DNA from 2 places in the Kineococcus endophyticus genome. Region 1 is predicted to be linked to the other one. Evidence: predicted binding sites of a transcription regulator. Region 1 holds the regulator's gene; the other holds the start of a gene.
What was found. Region 1 encodes HspR, which represses chaperone genes until heat shock. Its sites were predicted from a motif close to ANTTGAGNCNGNCNGNCTCAANT; they were not measured.
Positions count from the first base shown of each region.

Region 1 (3,401 bases):
CGACCGGATCCTGCGGCCGGCCCGCGTCGCGGTGGCCGACCCGCAGGGATGACCTGCGGACGAACTGACGAGATCGAGGGAGGGGGGCGCCGGTGAGCATGCAGGACTGGGCCGAGAAGGACTTCTACGCGATCCTCGGCGTCCCCCACGACGCCGACGCGGCCGAGATCAAGAAGGCGTACCGCAAGAAGGCCCGCACGCTGCACCCGGACGCGAACCCGGGTGACGCGTCGGCCGAGCAGCAGTTCAAGGAGGTCGGCGAGGCCTACGCGGTCCTGTCCGACCCCGAGCAGCGGCAGCAGTACGACGGGATCCGCGCCATGGTCGGCGGCGGCGCCCGGTTCTCCTCCGGGGGAGCCGGCGGTGCGGGCGGCGGCGCCGGGTTCGAGGACCTGCTCGGCGGGTTGTTCGGCCAGGGTCGCGCCGGCGCCCCCGGCGGTGTCCGGTTCGGCACGCCCGGTGGCGCCGGCGGCGGGGCGGGGTTCGAGGACCTGCTCGGCGGGTTGTTCGGCCAAGGGGGTGCGGCTCCCGGTGGTTTCCCGGGCGGTTTCCCCGGTCAGACCGCCGCCCGGGGCCAGGACCTCGACGCCTCCGCGCGTGTCACGTTCCGCGACGCCCTCGAGGGCAAGACGGTCTCCCTGCGGGTCCCCGACCCGCGGGGCGGACCGGCCCGGACCGTCAACGCGCGGCTGCCCCAGGGCGTCCGTGACGGCCAGAAGGTCAGGTTGCGCGGCAAGGGGTTGGCCGGTCCCGGGGGGACGGGCGACCTGCTCGTCACCGTGCACGTCGAACCGCACCCGGTGTTCCGCCGGGACGGGGACGACCTGCGCATGACGTTGCCGGTCTCGTTCGACGAGGCCGTGCTCGGCGCCACGGTCGAGGTCCCGACCCTGGACGGTGCGACCGTCAAGGTGAAGGTGCCCGCCGGGACGCCGTCGGGCCGTTCGCTGCGGCTGAAGGGCCGGGGCGTGAAGCGGTCCCGTTCGACCGACGACCGGGGCGACCTGTTCGTCACGATCGAGGTCGTCGTCCCGCAACGGGTCGACGGCGCCGTGCGCGAGGCCGTCGAGGCGTTCGCGAAGGCGACCGCCGGGGACGACCCGCGCGCCGGTCTGGCCGAGCGCGCCCGCAGCTGACGAGACGAGGAGGGGAGAGGTGTACGAGGACGACAGTCCGCTGTTCGTGATCTCGGTGGCGGCCGACCTCGCCGGGATGCACCCGCAGACGCTGCGCCAGTACGACCGCCTCGGACTCGTCTCGCCCAGCCGGGCCCGCGGTCGCGGGCGGCGGTACTCCGCCCGCGACATCGCCCAACTGCGGGAGGTGCAGCGCCTGTCCCAGGAGGACGGCGTGAACCTCGCGGGGATCAAGCGCATCCTCGACCTCGAGAACCAGGTGCTGGCCCTCGGCCACCGGGTGCAGGAACTCGAGGACGAGATCGCCCTCGTCCGTCAGCAGGCCCGGCGCATCTTCGCCGCGGGGGTGGCCGGCGACATCGTCGCCACCCCGATGGGTCGGCGGCCGGAGTCGCAGCGCTCGACGGCCCTCGTCGTCTGGCGTCCTGACCGCAGCCGCTGAACCGGTCGCAGACCACGTCCACGAACCCCGTCCACCTCCCGCGGTGGACGGGGTTCCTGCGTTCCCGGGCGCGGGTCACACTGACGGGGTGGACGAGGCGGCGTTGCCCTGGGCGCAGGACGTCCTGCGCGCGACCGGCGCGCCCGCCGGCCCGGCCGAGCTCGTCAAGGACCGCCCCTGGTCGATGGTGTGGCGGTTGCCGACGCCCACCGGGCCGGTGTGGCTGAAGGCCTGCCCGGAACGCACCCGGCACGAGGTGCGGCTGCTGTCCGCCCTCGCCCGCTTCGACGTGCCGCACGTCCTGGTCCCGCTCGCCGTCGAGGAGGACCGCGGGTGGGTCCTGCTGCCGGACGGTGGGCCGACGGTGCGCGACGTCCCCCTGCAACCGGCTGCGGCGCAGCGCCGCTGGGCCGACGCGCTGCGCGCCTACGGCGAGGTCCAGCGCGCCACGGCGCCGCACGCCGACGCCCTCGTCGCCCTCGGCGTCCCCGACCTGCGCCTGCCGGAGCTGCCCACGGCCTTCGAGCGGCTGGCGCTGCGCTGGGCGCCGGACCTCCGGCCGTTGCTGCCCCGTGTGCGCGACGACGCCGCCGAGCTCGCCGACCTCGGCCTGCCGGCGACGCTGCAGCACGACGACCTGCACGACGGCAACGTCTTCGCCGCCGGGAGCCGCCCCTTCGACTGGGGCGACGCGTGCGTCGGGCACCCCTTCGCGAGCCTGCTGGTGGCCCTCGACGCCGCGCCGGAGGGGCCCGCCCCCGACCCGAGCGGGCCCGCGGCGGCGGCCTACCTCGCGGGGTGGCCCGACCTCCCGGTGGAGGGTCTCGACCGCGTCCTCCGGCTCGCCGTGCGCCTGGCCGTCGTCAGCCGCGCCGACAGCTGGGACCGGGCCCTGGCCGGCTGGCCGGAGGCGCCCGAGCCCTACCGGACCGCGCCGGCGGACTGGCTGCGTCGCCTCGCCTGAGCGGAGGGCCGTCTCGGAAGGGGTTGCCTCCTGCGGCTAATGGGCATAGCTTCAAGCTAACGACATTAGCTGAGGAGATGGTCATGACCGAGTTCCTGCGCCGCGACGGGGGAACCCTCGCGTACGACGTCGAGGGTGAGGGGCCGCTGGTCCTCCTGGCCCACGGGATGGGGGACGACCGCCGCTCGTACCGCTTCCTCGCCCCGCGCCTCGTCGCCGCCGGGTACCGGGTCGCCAGCCTCGACCTGCGCGGCTGCGGGGAGTCCAGCACGGGCTGGGACGGCTACCGCCGCAACGACATCGCCGCGGACCTCGTCGCGCTCGTCCGCCACCTCGGCGGTCCGGCCGTCCTCGTGGGCCAGTCGATCAGCGGCGGGGCGGCCACCATCGCGGCGGCCACGGCCCCCGACCTCGTGGCCGGCCTCGTGCAGCTGGCCCCCTTCACCCGCGTGCAGTCCGTGGACGTCTCGGGGCTCCTCCGCGTGCGGCGGCACCGGCAGGCGATGGTGCGCCTCGCTCTCGCCGCGGGTCTGGGCAGCGCCCCGTCCTGGGGGCGCTACCTCGACCTCGCGGTGCCGACGAAACCGGCGGACTGGGACGCGGCGCGCGCGCGGACCCTGGACCTGCTGCGCGACCCCGGGCGGAAGGCCGCCTTCAAGACCATGGGGTCAGGTTCCCCCGCTGACGCGGGGGAGGCCTTGCGCGCCGTCCGGTGCCCCGTCGTCGTCGTCGAGGGCGGCGCCGACCCCGACTGGGCCGACCCGCGCGCCGAGGGGGAGCGCGTCGTGTCGGACCTGCCCGCCGGCCTCGGGGAACTCGTCGTCCTCGACGGCGTCGGGCACTACCCGCACGTCGAGGC
Region 1 is NZ_JBFNQN010000006.1:298,944-302,344, forward strand. Features, by position in the region: gene grpE (nucleotide exchange factor GrpE) at 1-52, shown strand, start outside; gene AB1207_RS10890 (DnaJ C-terminal domain-containing protein) at 93-1,136, shown strand; gene AB1207_RS10895 (heat shock protein transcriptional repressor HspR) at 1,156-1,578, shown strand; gene AB1207_RS10900 (aminoglycoside phosphotransferase family protein) at 1,667-2,542, shown strand; gene AB1207_RS10905 (alpha/beta fold hydrolase) at 2,626-3,401, shown strand, end outside.

Region 2 (3,401 bases), on a different contig from region 1:
CCGTGGTGCGCATCGCCGGCGCCGACCGCTACGCCACGGCCGCCGCGGTCTCCCGGGAACTCGGGTGGTCGTCGGAGAACGCCTCCGTGGTGTTCCTCGCCTCGGGCACCGCGCTGCCGGACGCCCTCGCGCTCGGCCCGTCCGCCCAGGGCACCGGCCCCGTGCTGCTCACCGAGCGCGACCGCCTGCCGGAGGCCACCCGCACGGAGCTGCAGCGGCTGCGTCCGTGCACTCTCGTCGTCGTCGGCGGGACGCCGAGCGTGTCGCAGGCCGTCCTGGCCGACGCCGCGCAGTACGCCGACGTGCACGGTCCGGGCTGCTCCGCCGCCTGACCTCAGATCCTGATCCCGCCGGGGAAGGCGAAGAGGCCGTCGGGGTCCACCGCGGCCGCGACCTGCTGCAACCGCGCGCGGTTCGGTCCCCAGCAGGCCTGCGCCCGGTCCGGCAGGCCGGGGTCGGCGTAGTTCACGTACGCCGACCCGCCGGTCCACTCCCGCAACGCCTCCCGGGTCCCGGCGACGCCGGCGTCGAACGCGGCCGCGTCCCCCGTGCCCGTCCACGTCGCCGTGTGCTGGACCGTGGCCAGGGCCGTCCGCCACGGGAACGCCGTCGCGTCCGGGGCGACGTCGGCGACGGCCCCGCCGAGGGCGTCGAACGACATCCCGGCCTCGACGGCGCCCCGCGGCAGCGAGATGGCCTGCACCGCAGCCAGGGCCGCGTCGAGACCGGCCTGCGGCAGGGCCTGCGGCAGCATCGAGCTGGTCGCCGCGAACGGCTGCCGGTGCTCGGCGTCGAGCGCTCTGGTCGTGCAGGCGTCCGCGTCCAGCCCGGAACACCCGGCCTCGTAGGCCATCGCCGCGGTGTAGGGCAGCCGCTTGCCCGACCGGGACGCCGGAGCGGGCAGGTCGGCGAGCAGGCCCGACAGGTCCGGCGCGCCGCCGCCCGTCCACGTGCCGGAGACCTGGACGCGGTCGCCGTCGTCGGGGTTGCGCAGGAGCTTGCAGGTCGACCAGAGCTCGCGAGGGGCGTCGGCCTGCCAGCGCTGCCAGGCCGCGAGCACGTCGGAACCCTCCGACAGCGGCCACCGCGCGAAGAACACCGCCACCTCCGGCGCGGGTCGCACGGAGAACGTCCACGACGTCACGGCCGCGATGCCCCCACCCCCGCCGCGCAGCGCCCAGAACAGGTCCGCGTCGTCGCCGTCGGTGCTGTCGACGCCGACCGCGCGGGCCCGGCCGTCGGCCGTGACGACGTCGACCGCGGTGACCTGGTCGCAGGTCAGGCCGAACGAGCGGGCGAGCACGCCGACGCCACCGCCGAGCGTGAGCCCGCTGACCCCCACGGTCGGGCAGGACCCGGCGCCCACCGCGACGCCCGCCGCGCCGAGCGCCGCGTAGACGTCGATCAGCCGCGCCCCCGCCCCCACCCGGGCCGTCCGCGCGTCCCGGTCGACCTCGACGGCCGCCATGGGCGACAGGTCGGCCACCAGCCCGTCGCCGGCGGACCAGCCGCCGTAGGAGTGCCCGCCGTTGCGCAGGCGCAGCGGGACCCCGCCGTCCGCGGCGAAGCGCACGCAGGCGGCGACGTCGTCGGCGTCCCTGCAGTGCGCGACCGCCTGCGGCGCAGGGGAGAAGCGCGGGTTGTAGAGCAGCGTCGAGACGTCGTAGCCGTCGGCGTAGCCCGACGCGCCGCGCAGGCTGACGCCGCCGGAGACGCGCAGGGAACCCCAGTTCGGCGACGAGGAACCGCCGGGGGAACCGCTGGAGGTGGCCGGACCGGACGGGGAGCTGGGGGTGCCGGCCGTGCACCCGGCCGTGGCGAGCGCGAGGCCCCCGGCCAGGAGGGCGCGGCGCGTCGGACGTGCGGGTCGGTGCGCGTTCTCCACCCGCCCCACTGTGCTCCCCGGGTGACGAGCCCGCCAGAGTTGAGCGGAACAAGCTCAAGTCTGGCAGAGTTGTCACCAGTGTCGTCAGTCCACACCGTCTGGAGGTAGTCCGTGGACCTCAAGCTCACCACTCGCGCCCAGGAGGCGCTGGCCGATGCGGTCGGTCGCGCCACCTCCGCCGGTCACGCCCAGGTCGAACCGCTGCACGTCCTCGCCGCGCTGCTGGGGCAGGAGAACGGCGTCGCCGGGCACCTGCTCGCCGCCGTCGGCGCCGACCAGGCGCTCGTCCTCCGCCGCGTCGACGGCGCGCTGGCGTCGCTGCCCAGCGCTTCGGGCAGCAACGTCAGCCAGCCGCAGTTGTCCCGCCCCGCCCTGCAGCTCATGCAGGCCGCCGGGGACGAGGCGCGCGTGCTCGACGACGCCTACGTCTCGACCGAGCACCTCCTGCTCGGGGCCGCCGCCTCGACCTCCGCGGCCGGGGAGGCGCTGCGCGCCGTCGGCGCCACCCGCGACGCGCTGCTCGACGCGCTGCCGTCGGTCCGCGGCGGCGCGAAGGTGACCTCGCCGGACCCCGAGGGCACCTACAAGTCGCTGGAGAAGTACGGCATCGACCTCACGGCGCAGGCCCGCGAGGGCCGCCTCGACCCGGTCATCGGCCGCGACGCCGAGATCCGCCGCGTCGTGCAGGTGCTGTCGCGCCGCACCAAGAACAACCCCGTCCTCATCGGCGAGGCCGGCGTCGGCAAGACCGCCGTCGTCGAGGGCCTGGCCCAGCGCATCGTCGCCGGCGACGTCCCGGAGTCCCTGCGAGGCAAGCGGTTGATCTCGCTCGACATCGCCTCGATGGTCGCCGGCGCGAAGTACCGCGGTGAGTTCGAGGAGCGCCTCAAGGCCGTCCTCGCCGAGATCCAGGGGTCCGACGGGCAGGTCGTCACGTTCATCGACGAACTGCACACCGTCGTCGGCGCGGGCGCCGGCGAGGGCGCCATGGACGCCGGGAACATGCTCAAACCCATGCTGGCGCGCGGGCAGCTCCGCCTCGTCGGGGCGACCACCCTCGACGAGTACCGCGAGCGCATCGAGAAGGACCCCGCCCTCGAACGCCGGTTCCAGCAGGTGTTCGTCGGCGAACCCTCGGTGCCGGACACCATCGGCATCCTGCGCGGGCTGCGCGAACGGTACGAGGCGCACCACAAGGTCGCCATCTCCGACGCCGCCCTGGTCGCCGCCGCCACCCTGTCCGACCGCTACATCACGGGACGTCAGCTGCCGGACAAGGCCATCGACCTCGTCGACGAGGCCGCGTCCCGGCTGCGCATGGAGATCGACTCCTCGCCCATCGAGATCGACGAGCTCCGCCGCGCCGTGGACCGCATGAAGATGGAGGAACTCGCCCTCGGCAAGGAGGACGACGTCGCCAGCCGCGAACGCCTCGACGCCCTGCGCCAGAACCTCGCCGACAAGCAGGAGCAGCTGACCGCCCTCACCGCCCGCTGGGAGCAGGAGAAGGCCGGTC
Region 2 is NZ_JBFNQN010000002.1:345,741-349,141, reverse strand. Features, by position in the region: gene AB1207_RS03975 (cell wall-binding repeat-containing protein) at 1-332, shown strand, start outside; gene AB1207_RS03970 (FAD-binding oxidoreductase) at 335-1,885, opposite strand; gene clpB (ATP-dependent chaperone ClpB) at 1,997-3,401, shown strand, end outside.
Region 2: a site for HspR is predicted at 1,923-1,945, ahead of clpB (ATP-dependent chaperone ClpB). Genes of this name have one in related genera too.